Regions from separate parts of the Staphylococcus parequorum genome, predicted to be linked through region 2. Evidence: riboswitches for the same ligand, from Rfam matches in the RefSeq annotation. Region 2 holds a riboswitch; the other holds the start of a gene.
The links. Region 2 has a riboswitch for S-adenosylmethionine ahead of metK (methionine adenosyltransferase). Riboswitches for the same ligand answer to the same signal wherever they lie in the genome.
Positions count from the first base shown of each region.

Region 1 (5,901 bases), 390 kb from region 2:
TAGTTGCTGAAGTGGGACAAGGTGAAACATTCGTGGCTGTAAGAACAGACATTGATGCTTTGCCTATCCATGAGCAAGTGGTACATGAATTCACTTCAACGAATGAAGGTGTGATGCATGCATGTGGACATGATATACACATGGCCAGTATATTAGCGGTAGCAACAAGACTTAAAGATATTGAAAGCCAATTAAAAGGACGTGTCCGTATTATTTTTCAACCTGCAGAAGAACTGGGTTATGGGGCGCTACATATCACTGAATCAGGAGCGATTGATGACGCAAAAGCTGTATTAGGCTATCACAACTATCCGTCGTTAGATGTGGGTGAATTTGCAGTGAAGTCGGGTGTAATTACATCGTCTGTAGACCGTTTTGAATTTAAAATAAAAGGTACAGGTGCGCATGCTGCTAAACCAGAACAGGGTAACGACCCTGTCATCGTTCTAGGACAATTAATTAATAGTGTTCAATCGATTGTAAGCAGAAATTTATCTGCTTTTGATAGCGCAGTCGTAACTATAGGTGAAGTATCTAGTGGCAATACATGGAATGTTATTGCTGATCAAGCGTACGTCCAAGGTACTGTGAGAAGCTTTGATGAAGATAAACGTGTTTATATTGAAGAACGACTTAGAGCAATTGGAAGTGGACTTGCAGAAGCCTTTGATGTCGAAATAGAAACACTATATCATCGTTTACCAGGTGCCGTTAAAAACGATGAAAAATTAACGAATGACGCTATCGAAGTAGCCAAACAAGTTGGATATAATGTAGAAGTTATGGATAAACCTTTAACAATTGGCGAAGACTTTTCTGGTTTTGCAAATAAATATCCAAGTGTCTTTGCATTCATTGGGTCGAATAGTGAATATGATTTACATCACCCTAAGTATGACCCAGATGAACGTATTCTAGAAAAAGTGCCTGAGTATTTTGTTACATTTGTTCAAAAATTATTGAACGAAGTATAAGTTGTTAAACACTTTGTATATGTATTAACTCCTATAAAATTTGGGTAATGTATAGATATAATAATTATTTAAGGAGTGTTGTATTATGGCAGCCCAAGATCCAAGAACAAAATTTTCAAATGAAGATTTTCCAAAACAAGAACAAACGCTTCCTGGTTTACAAAAAGAATTAGAACCTAAACCAGATTGTGGGGAAACTTCATATATTGGTTATGGTAGATTAACAGATTATAAAATGTTAGTGACGGGTGGAGATTCTGCCATTGGAAGAGCTGCTGCTATAGCGTATGCGAAAGAAGGCGCAGATGTAGCGATAAATTATCTTCCTGAAGAACAAGCAGACGCCGAAGAAGTACAAGAAGTGATTGAATTAGCAGGTAGAAAAGCTGTTTTAATACCAGGAGATCTCCGAAATGAACAATTTAACTATGATTTAGTTGAGCAAGCTTATAATGAATTAGGTGGTTTAGATAATGTAACCCTTGTAGCAGGACACCAACAATACAGAGATGATTTAAAAAGTTTCGATACAGCTTCATTTACTGAAACATTTGAAACAAACGTTTATCCTATATTTTGGACAGTTCAAAAAGCACTAGATTATTTACAACCGGGTGCTACAATTACGACAACATCATCCGTGCAAGGGTATAATCCAAGTCCTATCCTACATGATTATGCAGCATCAAAAGCAGCAATCATTTCATTAACTAAAAGTTTATCAGAAGAATTAGGTGCCAAAGGTATTCGTGTGAATTGTGTAGCACCTGGGCCATTTTGGTCACCCCTACAAATATCTGGCGGACAACCACAATCGAAGATACCTACATTTGGTCAAAAAGAAGTGTTAGGTAGAGCAGGGCAACCTGTTGAACTTTCAGGAGTATATGTACATTTAGCTGCTGAAGAGTCGAGTTATACGACTGGGCAAGTTTATGGTGTAACAGGCGGAACTCAGTTAGACTAATGATATCAAAAGTTAGTAATCTCTTATAGATTATCTAGCTTTTATTTTTTGAAGGGTATGGTAATAAAATATGAAACAATTTAAAGCAGATACACTCTCTAAAAAACAAAATTATAAATTATTGAGTGGGAGTATAATTCCAAGACCGATTGCATTTGTTACTTCTCAAGATAAATCAGGTCATTTAAATGCAGCGCCATTCAGTTTCTTTAATATAGTGAATAGCGCACCGCCAATGATTATGATTTCTACGGTCCGTTCAGAAGGTGAACGAAAAGATACCTCAGTAAATATCGAAGAAACCGAAGAATTTGTCGTTCATATTACTGATGAAACAATTGTTGAAGAAGTTAATAAAACGGCAGCACCAATAGAGCGTAAGCGTAATGAGCTAGAAAGAACAAATTTAACATGTATTGATTCAGAACTTGTTTCTGTCCCAGGGATACAACAAGCAAAAGTCCGCATGGAATGTAAATTAAACAGAATTATTCCATTGGGCGATCCACAAGAAGGTTCTGATTTAATTATTGGTGAAGTCGTTATGTTCCATATCGATGATGATGTATACTTTGAAGATAGTAAAATTGATGCTCAGGCATTAGCAGCTGTCTCGCGCTTAGCCGGCAATGACTATGCGTCGTTAGGAGAAACATTTACGATTGTGCGACCTACTGAATAAGGTGTCGCACTTTTTGTATATAGCGTATGATTGCAAAGTAATGTTGACAAACGTGCTTTAACGTATTAAGCTAAATCAGTATTTGACGAATTACAGTTGAAAATGTACTGTAATAGAACAATTTAATAACTTATCTAGAGAAGTGGAGGGACTGGCCCGTCGATACTTCGGCAACATGATGATGCGTGTGCCAATTCCAGTAGCATAAATGTATGCTAGAAGATAAGAATGAAAACACAACGTTTACTCTTTTCTTCAATAGAAAAGAGTTTTTTTATTTTCAAAAAGGAAAAACAAAGAAATAGCGATGAGTAAATTTCACGCTTTTACCCTTATAGAAAGTTGGTTTTGTATGGAGAAGATAAAGAAAGGTAACGCTTGGGCATTGATTCCATTGCTCGTATTTGTAGGCTTATTTTTAGGTGTAGGTATTGGTACGGGTGATTTTTCAACAATGCCTTTAAATGTAGCAATTTTAGTAGCATCTATTGTAGCTTTGATTTTAAATAGAAAAGAAACGTTTCATAAAAAAGTGGAAGTCTTCACAAAAGGCGCGGGTCATTCAAATATTATTTTAATGATGCTCATCTTTATACTGGCTGGAGCCTTCTCTCAAACTACTGAAGACATGGGTGGCGTGCAATCTACAGTTAATTTAGGATTGTCACTTATTCCAGAAAATTTAATTATCGTAGGCTTATTTATTATTTGTATGTTTGTTTCGCTTTCAATGGGTACCTCTGTAGGTACAGTAGCAGCAATAGCGCCTGTTGGATTTGGATTGAGTCAAGCAACTGATGTCTCAGCAGCTATTACGATGGCTACGGTTGTAGGTGGTGCAATGTTTGGTGATAATTTATCAATGATTTCAGATACAACAATCGCAGCTGTACGTACTCAAAAAACAAAAATGAGTGATAAATTTAAAGTGAATATTAAAATTGTGTTGCCAGGTGCTATATTTACGATTATAGCTTTGTGGTTTTTAACAAATGGAGCACAAATTGATGCAACTAAAAGTTATGACTATAACATTATCAAAGTCTTACCTTATTTAATGGTACTGATATTAGCATTAATTGGTATTAATGTGATTATTGTACTTATAGGTGGTATCGCATTATCAGCAGTAATTGGCCTTATAGATGGATCATTTGGTTGGACGGGATTATTAGGATCTATTTCAAAAGGTATTATTGGTATGGAAGATATAGCGATGATTGCCTTACTTATCGGAGGTCTTGTAGCACTTATTCAACATAACGGCGGTATTACATGGTTACTTCACTTTGTTCGTAATAGAGTGAAATCAAAACGTGGCGCAGAATTAGGTATAGCTGGGTTAGTCAGTGCAGCGGATATTTCAACAGCGAATAATACGATATCGATATTGATGGCTGGTCCACTAGCAAAAGAAATTTCGGAAGAATACGATGTAGACCCAAGAAAATCTGCAAGTATTTTGGATATGTTTGCGAGTTGTTTCCAAGGACTCTTACCTTATAGTCCACAGTTAATTGCAGCAGCAGGTGTGGCATCTATATCTCCATTTGAGTTATTACCTTACTCTATTTATCCTATGATTTTAGGAGTTTGTGGTTTGATTGCAATCTTCTTTAACTTACCAAGATTAAATAAAAAATAAGGGGTTAAAAGGGAAGGAGAATCAGTGCATTGTTTGTATCTGATGAACCTCCCTTTTTATTATGTTGGAATATAATGTAATTTTATAAAAAGTTCTTAAATACATGTTTTTACGGAAGTGACGTTTAAAATTTTGACGTTTACTGACTATTGACGATAAAATATAGAAGTTGATCGTTTTAAAGTAAAGACTAGAACATTTTATGATTCATATGATTATTGTTTAGAAGTCTTGTAGAATAGGTTAGAATAGAATTAAGAGTGAAAGTAGGTGAACAATCGTGGGTAAATATAATGTTGAAAATGAATACGTTGAGATTCGACTTGAACGACTATTTAAAGTTGAACCAGAATTATTATATCAAGCATGGACAGATCAACGTTTTCTTAAACAATGGTTTATGACAACAGATAGAACAAATAAATCAATTCATATTAACGCTGAACAAAATGGAAGTTATGAAATAGTTGACGTTCGTAAAGGGAAAGAAAATGTAGTAAAAGGTTCTTTTATTACGTTAACACCGTATGAATATATCGTCATGACAATTGGTATGCCAGAGTTAAGTGATTCTGAAGATACAATTGAAATTGAAATATTCGAAAGAGAAGCGGGCATCACACAAATGATTTTTAATTATAAAGCTTTTGTGCCAAAAGAACGTAGATATACAACACTGGAATATAAGCAGAAGAAAAAAGAATATCATGATTCTACTGCGCATGGTTTTGAAATATTATTTGATAAATTACAAGTGGTATTGGAAGAATTTGAATCAGACCTTTAACATGTAATGAGATGTTGTGAATATAAACTGTTAGCAAAGTTGTCGCTTTGTTGGCAGTTTTTTTGTGCGCTTTCGCCCAAGTATAACTTCTACTGTACAATATATATTTCATACTCGCTTGCCTAGGGCATGGTCTCAGCTTGTATATAGTCTTCGGTTCATGCTGTTCCTCTCAGGCGTCTCGTATGAAATTAGGTTGAAAATACCGTAGAACAAATTAAAATAACACCACGCCATAAGTAGATGTTAATGGTGTGGTGTACTGATATTTGAACTTAGAGATGCTTAGTTGTATTGCAATAGTAATAAGCTCAGCATAAAGTTTGTGAATTATTAAGAAATAATTTCACCTTTTTCTATGCGCTCGTTAAACTTACGCAATAATGTTTCGAAAAATATGTGATAACTTATAAAGCTTGAATAATCTATACCGTCAGCAAGATAAAAAGTGTTGCTAGAGACATAAATATTATAATCAGCTTTTTGAGCAAGTGTATTATCATTTAAAGTAGTTATGGAGAAAAAATACTTTTGACGTAACTGTAATAAGTTGGTGATATCTGTTAATTGATGAGATTCACCAGAAAGAGAAATAATGAAGAAAATATCTGTAGGTGTTGTTCTATTAAGGACCATTTTAAATTCGTGTACATCATGTAAAACAATAATATTTTTATGAATTGTTAACAAAATACGTTGCGCTTCTTGGGCGACATTCATTTGCGCGACGCCTGTCCCATACAAATAGACGGTCTCTGCTTCATTGATTTTATCAGTGACAAGATTATAATCAATGCGTTCTAAATATGTAAAAGTATTTTCGACGTCTTGTTTAAAACCTTCGAT
Region 1 covers NZ_CP150682.1:1,038,005-1,043,905, forward strand. The annotation lists gene AAA453_RS04750 (amidohydrolase) at 1-974, shown strand, start outside; gene AAA453_RS04755 (SDR family oxidoreductase) at 1,060-1,941, shown strand; gene AAA453_RS04760 (flavin reductase family protein) at 2,012-2,623, shown strand; SAM riboswitch class I at 2,751-2,852, shown strand; gene AAA453_RS04765 (Na+/H+ antiporter NhaC family protein) at 2,976-4,268, shown strand; gene AAA453_RS04770 (SRPBCC family protein) at 4,549-5,055, shown strand; gene AAA453_RS04775 (MurR/RpiR family transcriptional regulator) at 5,389-5,901, opposite strand, start outside.
Region 1: another riboswitch for S-adenosylmethionine. It lies ahead of AAA453_RS04765 (Na+/H+ antiporter NhaC family protein); the one in region 2 lies ahead of metK (methionine adenosyltransferase).

Region 2 (5,901 bases):
AGAACCTTTTAAATCGTTAGATAAACTAGAGGCTTTTACTAAGTCTGAACTACCACCAATCGCAATTGATGAAAAAGCATTATCTCAAGATCAAATTATGGAAATCATTGCTAATAATCCTATTGATGTAGTTGTGTTGAAACCATTTAGATTGGGTGGCGTAGATAAAGTATTAGAAATCATTAACGTATTAAAAGCAAAAGATATCAAAATTGTTATCGGTGGTATGTATGAATATGGATTAAGTAGATATTTCACCGCATTGTTAGCTCAATTTGCTGACTATCCAAGCGATATCACACCAGAAGGTTATTATTTTAAAAATGATATAGTAAATAATGCAGGCATATTAAAAGGAGATTCAATATATTTTGAACCTCCTGTTGTTAATACAGCACAATTAAAGCGCGTTTATTAATCTTTTTTCTTTTCTTTTTTCTTTAATGGTACTGGGTCAAAGCCACCTTTATGAAGTGGATGGCATTTCGAAATTCTTTTAACACCTAACCACGTACCTTTAAATGCACCATAGACTTGTATCGCTTCTCTCGTATATTCAGAGCAAGTTGGATAGAAGCGACATGTAGCAGGTGTCATTGGCGAAATGAAACGTTGATAAATACGTATAAGTCCTAGGAACAATGTTTTCATTATAATTTTGCCTCCAACAAATAACTTAGCATAGATAGTTTAACATAATTAAAGGGAGAAGGATGAACGTGAAGTTTAAAGATAGCGAAAATGATGATGTGTTTTTATCATATAAAAATGACGAAAATCATGCTGATGGTAACCATGTCTTGATTATACCTATATTTCAAGGAGAGTTGCTGTTTACCAATCATAAATTGAGAGGTATAGAGTTTCCTGGTGGCAAAAAAGAAATAGGAGAATCCAGTGAGGTAGCAGCAGCTAGAGAATTATTTGAAGAAACAGGTGCAACGATAAAAAAGTGTAATTATATTGCGCAATATCGTGTAGAAAGACAAAATGGATTAAGCTTTACTAAAGATGTATTTATGGTTGTCGTTAAGGATGTAGCGCAACAAAACGACTATTTAGAAACAAATGGACCTTTATTTTATAATAATGTTTATGATATTCCAGAAGAACGTAAAAGCTATTTATTGAAAGATGCAGCAATTTTACAATGTTTAGAGAGAGTGATGGAGCTTGGATTTTATTCATAGAAAACGTATGCCAGTTGAATCATCAACACATTTTTTTGAAGAAGTCACATATCGTGTCGATGCGTTAAAAGTGCGTGGCCTCTTAATGGCACCTAAAGCTAATGTTGAAAGAATTGTAATTTATTTACGAGGTGGAAAAGGGCAAGTAGGTATGGTACGTACAGGACGTTTAATGCAATTTGCAGACGATCATACATTAGTTTTCGGTCCATATTATCGAGGGAATAATGGCAGTGAAGGAAAAGATGCATTTTACGGTGAGGATTTAAACGACGTTACTGTTGCTATTAGAATGTTAAACCAAATGTATCCAGAGGCACATATTCACATGATTGGATTTTCTAGAGGTGGTCTACAAGGATTATTAACATTTCAAGATTTACCAATATCTAGTTATATAATTTGGGGTGGCGTCTCTGATATATATTTAATGTATGAAGAGCGTGTAGACTTAAGAGGAATGCTTAAACGTATGATTGGTCATCCTAAAAAGAATGCTGAAGCGTATAGGCAACGAGATGCAGTTTCTCAAATTACTGAGGATAGCCCACCAATTTTAATAGTTCACGGTGGAAAAGATCATCAAGTTGGTATTCATCAAGCGTATTATTTAGCGGAACAATTAAATCGTATAGGTATGACTTATCGTACATTTTATCAAATGGAAGAAGGACATATTCCTAGACCTTTTGCATTAAAATCTACATTGTCGACCATCAAACAATGGATGACAGATGTTGAAGTCCAGCATATTAAACAAAATTATAATGAAAAATAAAAGACATGAACTACAATGCTTTCGTAGTTCATGCCTTTTTATTTATTTAACTTATTTGAAACCGCCATTGTTAGCTAAATCTTCTACTTCTGTACCAAATTTTTCGAAATTATGTTTAAAACGGTTAATTAAATCTTGGGCTTGCTCTCTATATGCTTCTGGCTTACTCCAAGCATTAATAGGGTTTAATAATGTCTGTGGTACACCTTCAATTTCTACTGGGATATCTAATCCGAACATATCATCTTTCATATATTCAATTTCACTTAATTGCCCAGTAATAGCTTGGTTTACCATTTGTCTTGTATAGTTAAGGCTAATGCGACGTCCGAGCCCATATTGGCCACCAGTCCAACCTGTATTAACTAGATAAACATCTACACCATGTTTATCAATTAAATTTCCTAATAAATCTGCATATACTTTTGCGTTGAGAGGTAAGAATGGTGAACCGAAACAAGTTGAAAATGATGGTTCTGGCTCTGTGACACCACGTTCTGTACCAGCTAATTTAGCTGTGAAACCACTAAGGAAATGGTACATCGCTTGATCTTTAGATAGTTTAGAAATAGGTGGTAATACACCAAAAGCATCAGCAGTTAAGAAAATAATTGTATTCGGATGTGCTGCTTTAGATGGTGTCACGATATTATCGATATGATCAATTGGGTAGGCAGCTCTAGTGTTTTCAGTGTAGTAGTTATCATCGAAGTCTACATCACCATCTTCATCGACAACTACGTTTTCTAAAATAGTACCATATTTAATTGCGTCGTAAATTTGCGGTTCTTTTTTATATGAAAGGTTAATTGCTTTAGCATAGCAGCCACCTTCAATATTGAAAATGCCGTTTTCATTCCAACCATGCTCATCATCACCAATCAGTTTGCGTGTTGGGTCAGCAGAAAGTGTTGTTTTACCTGTACCGGATAAACCGAAGAACAATGCTACATCACCTTTATCGCCAACGTTAGCCGAACAGTGCATGCTCATGATTTTATCTTTAGGGAGTAAGTAGTTCATTACTGAGAAAATTCCTTTTTTCATTTCTCCAGCATATTCAGTGCCACCAATCAATATCACTTTATGTTTGAAAGAGGTAATTATAAATGTTTCGGAGTTTGTGCCATCAACTTCAGGAACTGCTTTAAAAGAAGGTGCTGAAACAATAGTGAAATCTGATTTGATTTCGCTAGCTTCTTCTTTAGTACTTGGGCGAATGAACATATTTTGTGCGAATAAATTATGCCAAGCTAACTCATTAATGACAGTGAGTTTTAATTGTGAATCTTCATCACTACCTGCATAACCATTAAATACATAAAGTTCATCTTTTTTGTTTAAATGGGCTAAAACTTTATCATACAAATTTAAGAACGTTTCTTCTTCGATAGGTTGATTTATGTTTCCCCAATCGATGTCATCTCTATAAGATGGTTCATTTACAATAAACTTATCTTTTGGAGAACGACCTGTGTATTTACCTGTTTTAGCGTTAATTGCTCCAAGTTCAGTCAATGCACCTTCATCATTATTTAAAATTTTGTTATACAACTGTGTTGTAGATAGTTGAAATAATGATGATGGTTTCTCTAATATACTTTCAATCTTGCTTGTGTATGTGTATGTATCTACCGCCATACTAATCCCTCCAACGCTATTTAGTTAATGTAAGCCTTTACAATTAAAGAGTATAACACATATGAATTAATAGTCCACATCATATTAAAAGGAATTTTAGAAATTTTAAATAAATATTAATAATTGTTAAATTGACAATATATCATAGATTAGGTACTATAGGACTTAACGGATTCTCTTATCCTGAGTGGCGGAGGGACATGGACCCAATGAAGCCCAGCAACCTCTTCTTAATACGAAGAAAGGTGCCAAACCGTTTGCAGACATATATCGTCTGAACGATAAGAGCGAATGGACGTATAAGGGCCTTCTCTCTATTTAATATAGTGATGAAGGCCTTTTTTAATGAGCTCAACAGAGAGAGAATTTTCGTAATTTAAAACTAAAGGAGCAAATTATGACATACAATAGAAGATTATTCACTTCAGAATCTGTAACAGAAGGGCACCCGGACAAAATAGCGGATCAAGTATCTGATGCAATATTAGATGAGATTTTAAAAGACGATCCTAATGCAAGGGTCGCTTGTGAAACTACGGTAACTACTGGTATGGCGTTAATTTCAGGTGAAATATCTACAACAACTTACGTTGATATTCCAAAAGTAGTAAGAGAAACAATTAAAGAGATTGGTTACACACGTGCAAAATATGGGTATGACAGTCAAACCATGGCCGTATTAACTGCAATTGATGAGCAATCTCCTGACATCGCGCAAGGTGTTGACACAGCATTAGAGTATCGTGAAGATGCATCAGAAGAAGAAATTGAAGCAACTGGTGCTGGTGATCAAGGCTTAATGTTTGGTTATGCTACAAATGAAACGGATACGTATATGCCTTTACCAATCTTCTTATCACATCAACTTGCTAAGAAATTATCTGATGTACGAAAAGATGAAATATTAAAATATTTACGCCCAGATGGGAAAGTACAAGTAACGGTTGAATATGATGAACAGGATAAGCCGCAACGTATAGACACTATCGTTGTTTCTACGCAACATGCAGAAGATACTGAATTGCAACAAATACAAGATGACATTAAAGCGCACGTTATTTATCCAACAGTGCCTGAACATCTATTAGATGAAGATACTAAGTTTTATATTAATCCTACTGGTCGTTTTGTGATTGGTGGTCCTCAAGGAGATGCTGGACTTACTGGTCGTAAAATTATTGTAGACACATATGGTGGTTATGCACGTCATGGTGGCGGTTGTTTCAGTGGTAAGGACCCAACAAAAGTTGACCGTTCTGCTGCTTATGCTGCACGTTATGTAGCTAAAAATATTGTTGCGGCTAAATTAGCAGACAAATGTGAAGTACAATTAGCATATGCAATTGGTGTTGCTGAACCAGTTTCAATTTCTATTGATACATTTGGAACAAGTAGCGTAAGTGAAGATGAGTTAGTAGAAGCTGTACGCACGCATTTTGACTTAAGACCTGCTGGCATTATTAAAATGTTAGATTTAAAACATCCAATCTATAAACAAACAGCTGCCTATGGTCATTTTGGCCGTACAGATATCTTATTACCATGGGAAAAATTAGATAAAGTAAACCTATTAAAAGATTCTGTAGAAGCATAAAAAACTAAAATTTAATTTTCTGGACTTTTCTATCGAATGATGAGCTATTATCTATTATAATTAAGTTACTGAACACATAAAGGAGCGTTTTTGTTATGAATTCATTAGGGCCAATAGAAATTGGTTTAATCGTGGCAATCATCGTAGCAGTCATTTGTTTGATATTATTTATGCTTGCTTTAAAAAGTAAAAAGAAAGCGCAAAAAAACGCTGAAGAGCAGTATAAATCTAGAGAACAAAAATTAAGCGATGAGCATGAAGAAGAGTTGGAAAAGGAAAGAATAGAAAATAAAAAAACTGTAACGAAGCAAAAGGAAGAATATGCAGCTACAGTTAGTTCTAAAGATAGAGAAATTGATGCTTTAAAATTATTTTCTAAGAATCATAGTGAATATGTAACTGACATGAGATTGATTGGTATCCGTGAACGTCTTGTAAATGAAAAAAGAATACGTCCTGAAGATATGCACATTATGGCTAATATATTTTTACCTAGAAATGAATTTAGCGATGTTCAACGTATCAGTCATTTAGTACTGACACGTACTGGTTTATACATCATAGATTCTCAATTATTGAAAGGGCATGTTTATAATGGTGTTAGTGCAGCCCAATTCAAAGAACAACCAATGATGGAGCAGGTATTTAATACTTTAGATCTTGATAAGCATACACCACAAACACTTGTGTTAGATCAG
Region 2 covers NZ_CP150682.1:1,427,181-1,433,081, forward strand. The annotation lists gene menC (o-succinylbenzoate synthase) at 1-418, shown strand, start outside; gene yidD (membrane protein insertion efficiency factor YidD) at 415-651, opposite strand; gene ytkD (RNA deprotection pyrophosphohydrolase) at 714-1,190, shown strand; gene AAA453_RS06960 (alpha/beta hydrolase family protein) at 1,174-1,968, shown strand; gene pckA (phosphoenolpyruvate carboxykinase (ATP)) at 2,020-3,609, opposite strand; SAM riboswitch class I at 3,785-3,897, shown strand; gene metK (methionine adenosyltransferase) at 4,007-5,203, shown strand; gene AAA453_RS06975 (nuclease-related domain-containing protein) at 5,299-5,901, shown strand, end outside.